DNA from 2 places in the Microbacterium sp. AC132 genome. Region 1 is predicted to be linked to the other one. Evidence: predicted binding sites of a transcription regulator. Region 1 holds the regulator's gene; the other holds the start of a gene.

Evidence for each region. Region 1 encodes HrcA, which represses chaperone genes, less so after heat shock. Its sites were predicted from a motif close to TTNGCACTCGNNNNNNNCGAGTGCNAA; they were not measured.
Region 2: groES (co-chaperone GroES) is a predicted target of HrcA. The motif match lies at 3,074-3,100, and genes of this name have one in related genera.

What each region holds. Positions count from the first base shown of each region.
Region 1 is NZ_OZ409862.1:3,188,091-3,195,274, forward strand. Features, by position in the region: gene lepA (translation elongation factor 4) at 1-942, shown strand, start outside; gene ACZZZQ_RS15310 (DUF1990 family protein) at 1,012-1,665, shown strand; gene hemW (radical SAM family heme chaperone HemW) at 1,682-2,899, shown strand; gene hrcA (heat-inducible transcriptional repressor HrcA) at 3,006-4,037, shown strand; gene dnaJ (molecular chaperone DnaJ) at 4,077-5,192, shown strand; gene ACZZZQ_RS15330 (16S rRNA (uracil(1498)-N(3))-methyltransferase) at 5,207-5,935, shown strand; gene ACZZZQ_RS15335 (HIT domain-containing protein) at 5,980-6,327, shown strand; gene ACZZZQ_RS15340 (PhoH family protein) at 6,389-7,184, shown strand, end outside.
Region 2 is NZ_OZ409862.1:663,426-670,609, forward strand. Features, by position in the region: gene ACZZZQ_RS03075 (ABC transporter ATP-binding protein) at 1-49, shown strand, start outside; gene ACZZZQ_RS03080 (ABC transporter substrate-binding protein) at 191-1,468, opposite strand; gene rarD (EamA family transporter RarD) at 1,613-2,470, opposite strand; gene groES (co-chaperone GroES) at 2,694-2,990, opposite strand; gene ACZZZQ_RS03095 (class I SAM-dependent methyltransferase) at 3,134-4,342, shown strand; gene ACZZZQ_RS03100 (hypothetical protein) at 4,357-5,580, opposite strand; gene ACZZZQ_RS03105 (hypothetical protein) at 5,564-6,625, opposite strand; gene ACZZZQ_RS03110 (hypothetical protein) at 6,629-7,141, opposite strand; gene tsaD (tRNA (adenosine(37)-N6)-threonylcarbamoyltransferase complex transferase subunit TsaD) at 7,141-7,184, opposite strand, start outside.

The sequences.
Region 1 (7,184 bases):
CCGAAGCCGATGGTCTTCTCGGGGATCTACCCGATCGACGGCAGCGATTACGCGGAGCTCCGGGAGGCGCTCGACAAGCTCAAGCTCTCCGACGCCTCGCTGCAGTACGAGCCTGAGACCTCGGTCGCCCTCGGTTTCGGCTTCCGCTGCGGGTTCCTGGGACTCCTGCATCTCGAGATCATCACCGAGCGTCTCGAGCGAGAATTCGGCCTCGACCTCATCACCACCGCACCCAGCGTGATCTACGAGGTGCTCACGAGCGACACGGGCGAGACCGTGACGGTGACGAACCCGAGCGAGTACCCCGACGGTCGCATCGGCTCGGTGTCGGAGCCGATGGTGAAGACCGCGATCCTGCTGCCCAAGGACTACGTGGGCACGGTCATGGAGCTCTGCCAGTCTCGTCGCGGAGCGCTGCTGGGCATGGAGTACTTCTCCGAGGAGCGCGTGGAGCTCCGCTACATGATGCCGCTCGGTGAGATCGTCTTCGACTTCTTCGACCAGCTCAAGTCCAAGACCCAGGGCTATGCCTCGCTCGACTACGAACCCGCCGGACAGCAGGAGGCGGACCTTGTCAAGGTCGACATCCTGCTGCAGGGTGACAAGGTCGACGCGTTCAGCTCGATCGTGCACCGCGACAAGGCCTACGCCTACGGCACGCTGATGACGGAGCGACTGCGCAAGCTGATCCCTCGCCAGAACTTCGAGGTGCCGATCCAGGCCGCCATCGGCGCCAGGATCATCGCCCGCGAGACGATCAGGGCGCTGCGCAAGGACGTGCTCGCCAAATGCTACGGCGGTGACATCAGCCGCAAGCGCAAGCTCCTCGAGAAGCAGAAAGAGGGCAAGAAGCGCATGAAGATGGTCGGTCGTGTCGAAGTGCCGCAGGAGGCGTTCATCGCAGCGCTCTCCGGCGACGTCGAGGGCAAGGACAAGAAGTAGGACCTTCGGGCCGGGCTGTTCCCGGCGTGGAGGGTGATCGTCCAGGGAACGGGAAGTAGGCTGGAAGGCATGCGGCGCGGGACTTTCCGAGACGACACGGTTGACTATGCGGCCGTGGGTGCGACCCACGCGCCCGATCTGATGCAGTACCCGCCGGAGCGCAGCATCCCGGCGGAGAACTCCTGGCGGATCGGCAGCGGTCATGACCGCTTCCAGTCCGCGGGCGAAGCGCTGCTGACCTGGACCGCGCAGCGCGCGGCGGGCCTCAGCATCGAGGATGTGCGCCCCGCGCCCGGTCCCGCCTACGCCGGTGTCAGCTTCGACGCCGAGGGCACTCCGATCGCACCGAGCAAGAACGACGTCGAACAGCGCTTCGACGCGGAAGGCACCCCGTTCGCCGGCCCGGGCATGACGTTGCGTCTGCATGGGCGGGTTGCCGGCATGCGGGCGGATGCCGAGCTGCGCGTGATCTCCGTGACCGAGGAGAAGCGCCGGATCGGATTCGTGCTGGGCACGGTCGGAGGCTCGGTGGTGCGCGGTGAGGAGTCCTTCGACATCGACTGGCGTGAGGACAACGACGAGGTGTGGTTCTCCGTCCGTGCCTTCGACGCGCCGAACTCCCTGCTCTACCGCGTCGTCCCGCCGCTGGTGAAGCGCCGTCGCCGGGAACTGTTCGCACGCTATCTGCGGGCGATCTCGCCGCTGTACGCGACTCCGGTCTGATGGTCGCACCTCTCTGATGGCCGGTCCGCTTCCACTCGGCGATCCGGCACCGGCAGACGGACATCTGCCCTCCGATCTGCCGATCGATTCCTCCGTGCCCTTCTCCGCATACCTGCACGTCCCCTTCTGCCGGGTGCGGTGCGGCTACTGCGACTTCAACACCTACACCTCGGGAGAGCTCCGCGGCGCAAAGCAGGAGGACTACGCCTCGACGCTCATCACCGAGATCGCCCTGGCGAGGCGCGTTCTCGCGGATGCGGGCGCGCTGCGCCCGATGGACACCGTGTTCTTCGGCGGCGGCACGCCGACTCTTCTGCCCGCGGGGGATCTCGCCCGGATGCTCGGTGCGGCGACCGACGCGTTCGGCCTCGTCGACGGCGCCGAGATCACGGTCGAGGCGAACCCCGACACGGTGACGCCCGAGGTCGCGCGGACCCTCGCGGATGCCGGCGTCACGCGGCTGTCGATCGGCATGCAGTCGGCAGTGCCGCATGTGCTCGCCGCTCTCGACCGCACTCATCGCCCCGAGAACGTGACGACAGCGGTCGCCGCGGCGAAGGACGCTGGCCTCGCCGTGAGCGTGGACCTCATCTACGGCGCCCCCGGTGAGTCGATCGGTGATTGGGAGGCGTCGCTCGACGCGGCGCTCGCACTCGAGTCGGACCACATCTCGGCGTACGCGCTGATCATCGAGGACGGCACGAAGCTCGCGCGACAGATCCGCCGAGGCGAGGTGCCGGCGCCGGACGACGACCTGCAGGCCGACATGTACGAGCTCGCCGATGCGCGTCTCGCAGCGGCGGGCTTCGACTGGTACGAGATCAGCAACTGGTCTCGCTCGCCCGAGCAGCGTTCGCGGCACAATCTCGCCTACTGGCGGGGGAGCGACTGGTGGGGATTCGGTCCCGGCGCGCACAGTCACGTCGCCGGCCTGCGGTGGTGGAACGTCAAGCATCCGGCCGCGTATGCACAGCGGCTCGCCGCAGCGGAGTCTCCCGCCGCCGGCACGGAGCGGCCGGACGAGCAGTCGACGACGCTCGAGCGCATCCTGCTGCTGAGTCGCATCCGCGAGGGCATCGCCGTCAGCGACCTCGCCGCGGACAAGAGGACACGCGTCGCGGGTCTGATCGCGGATGGGCTCGTCGACCCGGCCGCTGCCGTTCGCGGACGCGTGCAGCTCACACTGCGGGGGCGCCTGCTCGCCGATGCCGTCGTGCGTGAGCTCACCGACTGATCGGCGACCGCTGAGTCCGGACATCGTGCCGGATCAGCACGTGGTCGGCGTCGGCGGGTAGAATTGGCACTCGTAGCCAGTGAGTGCCAAGAGGGAGGGAGTTGCGATGGTCAGCGAAAGAGGCCTCCAGGTTCTCCGCGCGATCGTGCAGGACTACGTCGAGACCCATGAACCCGTCGGCAGCCGATCGATCGTCGACCGATACTCCTTCGGCGTGTCCGCGGCGACGATCCGCAACGACATGGCACTGCTCGAAGACGAAGAGCTGATCGCCGCCCCGCACACCTCCTCCGGTCGCGTTCCCACCGACAAGGGCTACCGCGTGTTCGTGGATCATCTCGCCCAGCTGCGGCCACTGTCGGTCGCGCAGCGCACGGCCATCGAGTCCTTCCTCACCGCTCCCTCCGACCTCGACGACCTGATGGTGCGCACGGTCCGAGTGCTGACGCAGCTCACGGGGCAGGTCGCGCTGGCGCAGTACCCGTCATTCGCGCGCGCGCATCTCACGCATCTCGAACTCGTGGCGCTGGCGCCGAATCGTCTGCTCATCGTGCTCGTCACCGACGCGGGCGGCGTCTCGCAGCGCATCGCCCCGCTGCCCGTCGACGTCGACGACGCCGACATGGCGCTGCTGCGTGCTCGTCTCTCCGCCCTGATCACGGGCCGGGCGGTGAGCGACGCCGCTGAGCGGCTGCAGGCGCTTCTCGCGGACGACGCACACAGTCATGACGTCGTACTGCGCGCTCTCGCGACGATCGTCATCGACGAGCTCGGCGCCTTCCGTCAGGAGCGCCTGGTGATGGCCGGAGCAGCGACTCTGGCTCGACGCGAGCAGGACTTCCGCGGCAGCATCCACCCTCTGCTCGAGGCGATCGAGGAGCAGGTGACGCTGCTGCGGCTGATGAGCGAGATGGAGGCGGACTCCCACGGTCTCGCCGCCAGCATCGGCACCGAGAACGCGTCCTTCGGCCTCGGCGAGGCATCGATCGTGGCCAGCAACTACGCCGCCCCCAGCGGCACAGCGCGAGTCGGCGTGATGGGGCCGACGCGCATGGACTATCCGAGCAATCTCGCGGCGGCGCGGGCCGTGGCCCGCTATCTGTCTCGGATGCTCGACGAAGACGAGGCGGCCCGCTGACGCGGCCGCCCAGAGAACAGCACACGCAGAAGGGCCATTGTGGCAGACCACTACGAGGTACTCGGCGTCTCTCGTGACGCCTCCACCGACGAGATCAAGAAGGCGTACCGACGCCTCGCTCGTCAGCTCCACCCCGATGTGAATCCGGGTGAAGACGCGGCCGAGCAGTTCAAGCTCGTCACGCATGCATACGACGTCCTGAGCGACGACGATTCCCGTCGCCGCTACGACATGGGCGGCGGAGACGGCGCCGCTGGCAACTTCCAGGGCTTCGGCGGCTTCGGGGACATCTTCGAGACCTTCTTCGGCGCGGGCCAAGGCGGTGGCAGGGGCGCGCGTCCGCGGTCACGCCGCGAACGGGGACAGGACGCCCTCGTCCGGGTGACCCTCGATCTCGGCGACGTCGTCTTCGGTGCGCACCGCGACATCGAGGTCGACACGGCCGTGCTGTGCGAGACGTGCAACGGCTCGTGCTGCCAGGAGGGCACGTCGCCCGTCACCTGTGACATCTGCGGCGGCTCCGGACACGTTCAGCGTCAGGTGCGGAGCCTGCTCGGCAACGTCGTGACCTCTCAGCCCTGCGGCACCTGCGAGGGCTACGGCACGACGATCCCGTATCCGTGCGGCACCTGCGGCGGCCAGGGGCGGGTGCGCTCGCGTCGCACCGTCTCGCTCGACATCCCCGCCGGCGTCGAGACCGGGCTGCGCCTGCAGCTGCCGGGCTCTGGCGAGGTCGGCAAGGCGGGTGGCCCGAACGGCGACCTGTACGTCGAGGTCACCGTGAACCCGCACCCGTCTTTCAGCCGCGACGGCGACGACCTGCTGGCGACGCTGGAGGTGTCGATGCCGGATGCGATCCTCGGCACCGAGACCACGATCCAGGGTCTCGACGGCGAGGTCGATCTCGAGATCCGCTCGGGCGTCCAGTCCGGCGACGTGCTGACGATCAAGGGCCGCGGCATCACGCCGCTGCGGGGCAACCAGCGCGGCGACCTCCGCGTCGGCGTGCAGGTGGTCACTCCGACCCGGCTCGACTCCGCGCAGCGCGCGCTCATCGAGGACTTCGCGAAGAAGACCAAGGCACCGGGCCCGCAGCTGGCGCAGTTCCAGCAGGGGCTGTTCTCGAAGCTCCGCGACCGCTTCCGTTCGCACTGATCCGGACGGCGCTCATGGCACTCCACTTCCTCGTCGAGAACTCCTCGGATGCCGCGGTCGGAGACCTCGTGTCGCTCACCGGCGCCGAGGCGAAGCACGCCGCCGTCGTCCGACGGCTCCGCGTCGGCGAGGCGGTGACGGTCGGCGACGGCTCGGGGGTGTGGCTGACCGGCGTCGCCGAAGAGGTGTCTCCGTCCCGCGTCGACGTGCGCGTGGCCGAGCGATCGGTCGACCCCGCGCCCAGCCCTCGCATCGTGCTCGTGCAGGCTCTCGCGAAGGGCGATCGCGACGAGCTCGCCGTGCAGGCGGCATGCGAGCTCGGCGTCGATGAGATCGTGCCGTGGCAGGCGAGTCGAAGCGTATCCCGATGGGATGGTCCCAAGGCCGTCAAGGGGCGCGAGCGGTGGGCGACGATCGTCCGCGAGGCGGCGAAGCAGGCTCACCGGGCGTGGGTCCCGGAGGTGGCGCCTCCGGCGTCGACCGCCGACCTCGCGAGACGCGCCGCATCTCAGCGGGTGCTGCTTCTCGACCCGACCGCCCCCGTGCGGTTGTCCGAGCTCGAGCCGGACGGCAGGGACATCGTCCTCGTCGTCGGGCCCGAGGGCGGTATCTCCGACGACGAGCTCTTGAAGCTGTCGGACGCCGGCGCCGAGCGTGTGCTGCTCGGAGACACCGTGCTGCGCACGTCCACGGCGGGCCCGGCTGCGATCGCCGTGCTGTCGGTCGCACTCAGCCGCTGGTGATCAGGCTACGGACCCGGCAGTGCTGCGGTCAGTAGACTGGGAGCATGTCCGAGCCCTCGATCTTCACGCGCATCCTCAACGGCGACATCCCGGGTGAGATCCTGCTCGACACCGGCCGCGTGTTCGCGATCCGGGACATCAACCCGCAGGCACCGCTGCACGCGCTCGTGATCCCCAAGACCGAGGACTACCGCGACGTCACGGAGCTCGCCGAGGGCGACCCCGGTCTGCTCGCGGAGATCGTCGCGGCTGCGAAGCAGCTCGCCTCCGAGCATGCGAACGGCGAATACCGCCTCATCTTCAACAACGGCGCCAGCGCCGCCCAGTCCGTCTTCCACGTGCACGCCCATGTGCTCGGCAACATCGAGGAGAGCAAGCTCGTTGGCTTCTGACGAAAACGACCTGACCGCATCCGACACCGCCGTCGAGAAGATCTACGCCGACGGCGTCGCCATGGTGCAGCTCCTCGGTCCGCAGGATCGACTGCTCCGGATGCTCGAGAAGGAGCACCGCGACGTCCAGGTGCTCGTGCGCGGCAACGAGATCACGCTCACCGGCGCGCCGGAGGCAGTCGCGAAGGCGAAGACCCTGGTCGACGAGCTGATGACCATGACCAAGGCAGGCCACGACCTCGCCCCGAGCGACGTGACGAGCTCGGCCCGCCTGCTGCGCAACGACGGCGGCCCTCGCCCGAGCGAGGTGCTCGGAGAGGCGATCCTGTCGACCAGGGGCAAGGTCATCCGTCCCAAGACGCTGGGGCAGAAGGAGTACGTCGACGCGATCGAGGAGAACACGATCGTCTTCGGCATCGGCCCGGCCGGTACCGGAAAGACCTACCTCGCGATGGCCAAGGCCGTCCAGGCCCTGCAGCGCAAAGAGGTCACCCGCATCATCCTCACCCGCCCCGCGGTCGAGGCCGGAGAGCGGCTCGGATTCCTGCCGGGCACGCTCACCGACAAGATCGACCCGTACCTCCGCCCGCTCTATGACGCGCTGAACGAGATGATGGACCCCGAGATCGTCCCTCGTCTGATGGCGACGGGCACGATCGAGGTCGCCCCTCTCGCCTACATGCGCGGCCGCACGCTCAACGACTCGTTCGTGGTGCTCGACGAAGCGCAGAACACGACTCCCGAGCAGATGAAGATGTTCCTCACGCGTCTCGGCTTCGGGTCGAAGATGGTCGTCACCGGTGACATCACCCAGGTCGATCTCCCGCAGGGATCCTCGGGACTCCGGCTCGTCACCC
Region 2 (7,184 bases), 2.5 Mb from region 1:
GAAGGTCATCGGCCTCTACCTCGGAACTCTCGGCACCGACGCCGCCTGAGGGCTCCCACGACAGAGGGGCGGATGCGACTCGCATCCGCCCCTCTTCTGTCCCCCCGCGCAGCTCCGGACACGCGGCCGCAGCTCGGGGCACGCACACGACGAAGGCCCCGGATCGAGGATCCGGGGCCTTCGCTCGTGATCAGTTGGTGCGGGAGATCAGGTTGTCGGCGCCGTACTCGTACGTGCCGATCGATGCACCCTGCGGGTCGCCGTTCTCATCGAACGTGATCTCGCCGGAGTAGCCGTCGTAGTCGGCGGTTCCACCGTCGTTGATGATCGCCGCGCAGTCCTCGAAGCTGGTGCACTTCTCACCGTCTCCGCTGCCGCCCGAGACCTCGGCCATCTTCGCAGCGATGTCCGCGCCCTCGGTCGAACCGGCGGCGAGAGACGCGAGTGCGACGAGCACGACCGCGTCGTAGGCCTCGGCTGCGTAGGTGAAGTCGTTGACCTCGGGGTTGCCCTCACCGGTCCAGAACGTCTGCAGACGGTCGGTGAAGTCGTCCTCGAGCGCCGGTCCCGGCTTCGTGCCCTGTGCGCCCTCGAGCGAGAACGGGAAGTTCGTGTCGGGCGAGGAGCCGTAGTCCGACAGGTTTCCGTCGACGAGGTAGAACTTGTCGGGCGAGATGCCGGCGTTGACCAGCAGCGGGGCGATGGTCTTGAACTGGTCGAACGACACGATCGCGACGGCGTCGGGGTTCTGAGCCTTGATCGTCTCGACCTGTGCGTCGAACTGACCGTCACCGACGTTGTACGACGCGTCAGCGACGACCTCGCCACCCGCGTTCTCGAACGTCGACTTGATGTTGTCGAACAGTCCGGTTCCGTAGGCGTCGTTCTGGTAGATCACGCCGAGGGTCTTGTGTCCGTCTTCGGCGATCAGGTTGCCGAGGACCTCACCCTGCAGAAGGTCGCTGGGCGCGGTGCGGAAGTAGAGACCGTTGTCGTCCCAGTCGGTGAAGTCCGGGCCGGTGTTCGAGGCCGAGATCTGCAGGATGCCGGCGCTGACGTTTCCGTCGAGGATCAGGCGTGAGACGCCCGACGCCGCGGCGCCGACGATGGCGGTGACGCCCGCGCCCTGGAGCTTGCTGATCGACGTCTCGTAGGCCTTGGTGTCGGTGTCGCCTTCGTCCTCAGCCGTCAGGTTGATCGTGACGCCGGCAGCAGCATCGTTGACCTCCTTGACCGCGAGGCCGACGCCGGATTCCATGGGCGGGCCGAGGAACGACAGCGAACCGGTCTGCGGCAGCAGCGAGCCGAGCTCGAGCGTGAGGTCGGCCGACGATCCGCCGCCGCCACCACCGTCGGACGGCTCCTCAGAGGGCGTGCCGCTGCAGCCCGCGACGACGATCGCCGAGACGCTCAGCAGCGCGACTCCGGCGAGAATCTTGGCGCTGCGCGAGCGCGTGAATGAGGTCATGATGCTCCCTTGCGTGACTGGCCGTGGATTGTGACCACGGTCGGGTGCTCTAACACTAGGACTGAAAGGCTTCGCGTAGGGGTCGCCGATGTTTCGGTGCGTTAACGATCCGACACCGAGTTTCCGGACGGGTGAACCGGGAGTTCAGACGAGTGTCGGCTGATCGATCCGGCGTCCGCGACGCGCGGCGAGCAGCAGGTCGATCAGGAACACGAGGATCGCGACCCAGACGATGATGAAGCCCGCCCACCGCTCGGGCGGCATCGGCTCGCCGAGCACGACCGCGCCGATGATGAACTGCATGACGGGGGTGACGAACTGGATCATCCCGATGACGGTGAGGTTGATGCGCCGGGTGCCCGCGGCGAAGAGCAGCAGGGGCACCGCCGTGGCCACACCGGCGAATGCGAGAAGCACCGCATGCCACACACCCTGGGAGCCCATCGTGATCCCGGCGGGGGTGGCGGCGACGAGGATCAGCTGCACGATGGCGATCGGGATCAGCCAGAACGACTCGAGCGTGAGTCCGCTGACCGCATCGACCGCGGGGCCGATCTTCTTCTTGATGAGTCCGTAGACTCCGAACGAAGCCGTCAGCGAGAGGGCGATCCACGGGAACTCGCCGTAGAAGAGGACGATCACGATCACGGCGACCGCCGCGATGCCGATCGCCGCCCACTGGAGCCTGCGGATGCGCTCCTTGAGCACGAACACCCCGAGCAGCACGGTGGTGATCGGGTTGATGAAGTACCCGAGGCTGGTCTCCACGATGTTCCCGGAGAGGGTTCCGATGAGGAACACCTGCCAGTTGACGTAGATCAGGACACCCGCCAGAGCCGTCCATCCCAGCAGCCTCGGCTGCCGGACGATGACGCCGAAGGCGGCCCAGCCGCGCATCACGGTGAGGAGGAGCAGGCAGAAGACGAACGACAGCAGCACGCGCCACGCGACGACCTCCCACGGACCGGTGGGCACGAGCAGCAGGAAGTAGAGGGGCAGCACGCCCCAGAGCAGATACGCTCCCCCGCGTACGCGACTCCCGCCGTCTGAGTGGCTCGGGAGGCGGCGTTCGTCGGGGTCACCGCACAACCCTATGCCCGTCGCCGCGCCGCCTCCGACCCACGAGACCCGCCATCCGGACATTGGCAGGAATCGATGCACCGGTGGCCGAACACGCAGGAAGGCCCGGATGCGTGATGCATCCGGGCCTTCCGAAGACGTTGTCTCAGCGGACGACGACTGCGAGCACGTCGCGAGCCGACAGGACGAGGTACTCGTCTGCGCCGAACTTCACCTCGGTGCCGCCGTACTTGCTGTAGAGCACACGGTCGCCCACGGCGACGTCGAGCGGAACGCGGTTGCCGTTGTCATCGATGCGGCCGGGGCCCACGGCCACGACCTCGCCCTCCTGGGGCTTCTCCTTGGCGGTGTCGGGGATGACCAGGCCACTCGCGGTGGTCTGCTCGGCCTCGACCTGCTTGATGACGATGCGGTCCTCGAGCGGCTTGATGGAAACCGACACGGTCTACCTCTTCTTTCTTGACGCTGACAGGAAGACTTTTCGCACTCTCAACCCGAGAGTGCTAATCCAGTCTAGGCGTTCCGCTGGCACTCACGCAATGCGAGTGCCAATGCGGCGAACAGCCCGCCGCCTAAGCTGGGGCAGTGGAGATCTCCGAGCTGCGCGCACTGCTCACCCCCGAGGGCCTGAAGGCGCTGGACGAACTCGGCCCCGTCGACGAGGTCGCCGACGTCGCTCGGATCGTATCCCGGCTGCGTGCGGCCGGCCACTCGCCCGAGCTCGTCTCGGCCGTGGTCGGACAGGCACGACTTCGCACCAAGGCGAAAGGCAAGTTCGGCGACTTCGCGGCCCGGATGCTGTTCACCCGGGCCGGACTCGAGCAGGCGACACGGCTGGGCGTGGCCGCCCGGCATGCCCAGCGGATGCGCCGCGCCGGCATCACTCGCGTCGCGGATCTCGGCTGCGGCATCGGCGGGGATTCTCTTGCGTTCGCCGGTGCAGGGCTCGACGTCGTCGCCGTCGACGCCGACGAGGTGACCTCGGCGATCGCGGCGTACAACCTGGCGCCTCTCGGAGACAGCGCGAGGGTGATCCACGGCACGGCCGAGGCGCACGTGCCCGTCGAGGGCGACGAGAACCAGGCGATCTGGATGGATCCGGCCCGCCGCACCGCCGGGCACAGCGAGACGCGCCGGGTCTCGTCCGATGACTACTCTCCGCCGCTGGACTGGGCCTTCGACGTGGCCTCACGCACATCGACGGGCATCAAGCTCGGTCCCGGTCACGACCGCGATTCGCTTCCCGTCGACGCCGAGGCGCAGTGGGTGAGCGCAGACGGCAGCGTGGTCGAGCTCGTGCTCTGGACGCGCGCACTCGCCCGCGACGGCATCCGCCGTTCCGCCCTCGTGATCCGCGGCGAGCGCTCACATGAACTCACCGCAGGCGCCGACGCCGTCGACGAGCCCGTGCGCGAACTCGGCGCGTTCCTGCACGAGCCGGACGGGGCGGTGATCCGGGCGCGTCTGATCGGCGATGTCGCGCGCAGCCTCGACGCGGGAATGCTCGACGAGCGCATCGCGTATCTCACCTCCGACGCCGCGGTCACCAGTCCGTTCGTGCAGTCGTTCCGGGTGCGCGAGACGATGCCGGCGAACCCGAAGGCGATCAGCGCAGTCCTCAAGGCGAACGACATCGGATCCCTCGAGATCAAGAAGCGCGGCATGGACATCGACCCCGCGGCCTTCCGCAAGAAGCTGGCGCTGCGGGGCGAGCAGACCGCGACGCTGATCCTCACTCGCGTGGGTGATCAGCGACGAGCGATCCTCGCCGATCGGGTGCCGGCAGCGGGCTGACGTCTCCCCGGCGCCTAGCCCTCGGAGTCGTCGGACGGGATGTCGACCTGGATCGGATCCTGGTATTCGCCGCCGAGCGCGAGTGTCTCACCGGGCCTCACCGTCTGCTCAGCCGTCGCCGTCGTGCTGTCTCCGGACACCACGAGGTAGGGCATGCCGTTCGACGTGTACGCGAGACGCACGCTCCAGTCGGAGATCATCCCTCCGGCCTCGTCCACGATGGTTCCGGCGACCTCGATGACGTCCGCCGACGATTGTCCCTCGCTCGCCGGGCGGCATTCGACGGCCTGGACGGCATCGACGATGAGGCAGTCCTGGATGTCGTCGCTCTCGACGCGCTGTGCGCGCCAGACCGGCGCATCGCGGAAGTACCCGACGACCGAGAAGGAGAACTCTTCGAAACCCTCCTCGACCAGCTGCTCGGCGCGTTCCCGCTCGTCGCCCTGGAACTGCGACAGCCAGGAGTTCTCGTCCGAACGCCATCGCTGGATGATGCCGACGACCTCCCCGTTCATCGCTCGCGCGGCGGACGCCCAGATCTCCTCGAGGCCCTCGTCCCCCTCCCCCGGCACCGCGACGCTCGCGTTCAGGCCGATGCCGTTCCCGTTGTCGAGATCGGACGCGGGCTGGCACTGATCCGCCGACTTGTCGGCGGCGTCGAGCGTCAGGCACACCGTCTCGCCGTCGTCCTTCGTCGCGTACCAGACGAGGGCGTCCTCGTCCTGTCCGATCGCGCGCAGACTGCCCGGGTCGAACCCGCCCGCGGCCTGCAATTCCGCACGCCGCTCCTGCTGCGCGGAAGTCAACGCGACGGCATCGCCGGAACGCCCGAAGAGCGCCCAGCCGGTGCCGAGACCGATCACGAGCAGAAGTGCGGATGCCGCGGCGACCGCCTTCCAGTGCTGACGGAATGCGGCGCGGAGGCCTCCGGTCTCGGCAGACCGGCGTCCGTCGTCCGCGTGTTCGTCGGGAGCGCTGGGGGAAGCGTCGGCGACGGGTGCCTGACCGTCACGGAACGGCTTCTCCGACGTCGGCGGCTCGTGGGCCGGTCCCTGCCCGACCGGCGCGTCGACCCGGTCGCGCGGGCCAGGGTCGACCCGGTCAGGCCTGCCAGGCTCGCCGCGCAGCGATTCGAGCTCTCTCAGCCTCGCCGCCTCGGCCTCGGTCAGGCCGCCGTCGCGGCCGTACGCTTTGACCTGCAGTGCGCGCAGCTCAGCAGAGTCACTCTCCTGCAGCATCGTCGCCCTCCCAGCCCTTCGTCACGGTCAGGTACTGCTGACCGTAGCCGAACCGGTACTCGTAGCGGGTCGTCTTCCCCTCACCCACGACGTCGAGCACGAGCGTCCTGTCCGCGTCGGCGAGCATGATGCTGTCATCGCAGGCCATCGGAGGGTCGGGCATCGACCCGTCGTAGACGAGACAGTACCTCTGCGTGGACATGTCGATCCCCGTCCAGATCGGCACATCATCGTCGTAGCCGGCGACCAGGATCGTCCGCCGGTCCAGTCCCGTCCGCTCGGCGAGGGCGGTCGCCGCCTCCGCCTCGTCGGGGCTGGCGAACATCGCCGTGGACTGCGGCGAGGTGATGTAGCTGCGGGTGACGACCGCCGGCTCGCCGGCCGGCGTGAGGAACATCTGCGCCTCGACGTCGTAAGCCTGACTCTGGCTCACAGGTTTCGTGAGAGTGGCATTCACGCCCTGGACCACGGCCTGCTCCCGCGTCGTGCACGCGGGAGCCGTCGCGTCCTCGTGTCCGAGCACCAGGCACACGTCAGCGCTCTCGTTCTTCGTCGCGAACCAGATCACGACGCCTTCTTCCTCCGCCATGGCCCGCACCGACCCCGGGTCGAAGTCCCCCGATGCGACGATCGCGCTCTGCCACTCCTCCTGCTGGGCGCTGAGCTGCATCGGCGCGGGACCCCGGTCGGTGAAGAGAAGCCAGCCCAGCGCGAGGCCGATGACCGCGAAGGCCGTGGCGACCGCGACCGCGAGACGCCGATGGTGTCGCAGCGCGATGAGCGGGGACTCGCCCTGGCGCTCGACGTCCACGACCGGGTCGGCAGGTGACGCGCTCCCCTCCTCCTCGGCAACGCCCCGCGGAGCCTGCGCAGGGTCCGGCGCACGCGTCTCCGGACTTCTCGTCGCCGGCGGCCCCGCCAGACGCGTCTTCGCGGATTCCAGCTCACGCAGCCGCGCTGCATCCGCCGCGCTCAACGCCCCCGCACGGCCGTACGCCCGCGCCTGGAGCGCGCGCAGCTCGACGGATCGGTCCGCGTCGAGCATCGGCTATCCGAGTCTCTCGAACTGCATCCCGGCCCAGACGAGCCAGCCGAGGCTGTAGACGGTCGCACACAGACCGAGAACGAGCGCCCAACGAGCGATGGCGCGGCTCTCGACCGGTCGGCGCAGCGACATGATCGACGCGATCACGGCGACGATGGCGATCGGGATGCCCCAGCCGACGAAGAACGACGCGGCCAAGGCGACGACCGCCGCCATCAGCGCCCAGGGAGCGAGGCGGGTGTCGTCCACGGCGGACGTGCCCGTCGCCGGCTCCCAGTCGCTCTCCCGACCGATGTCCTCGGCGACTGGCCCCGTGACGACCACCGGCTCGACTCCGACCGGGCCGGTGGGGAGCTTCGTGTATCCCTCGCGGCGCGACCCGGGTATGCGTGCCGACCCCGCCGGATGCTCGACCTCGCCGCTCGGGCGCTCGATCTTGGTCGGCGGCACCGCGGCACTCGAGGCGGGCCCCGGTTCTGCACCCGCCCTATCCGGAGTGCGAGGCACGTCGCTCATCACATCACCGCGACGCGCTCGTCGACCTGGATCTCGGTGACGG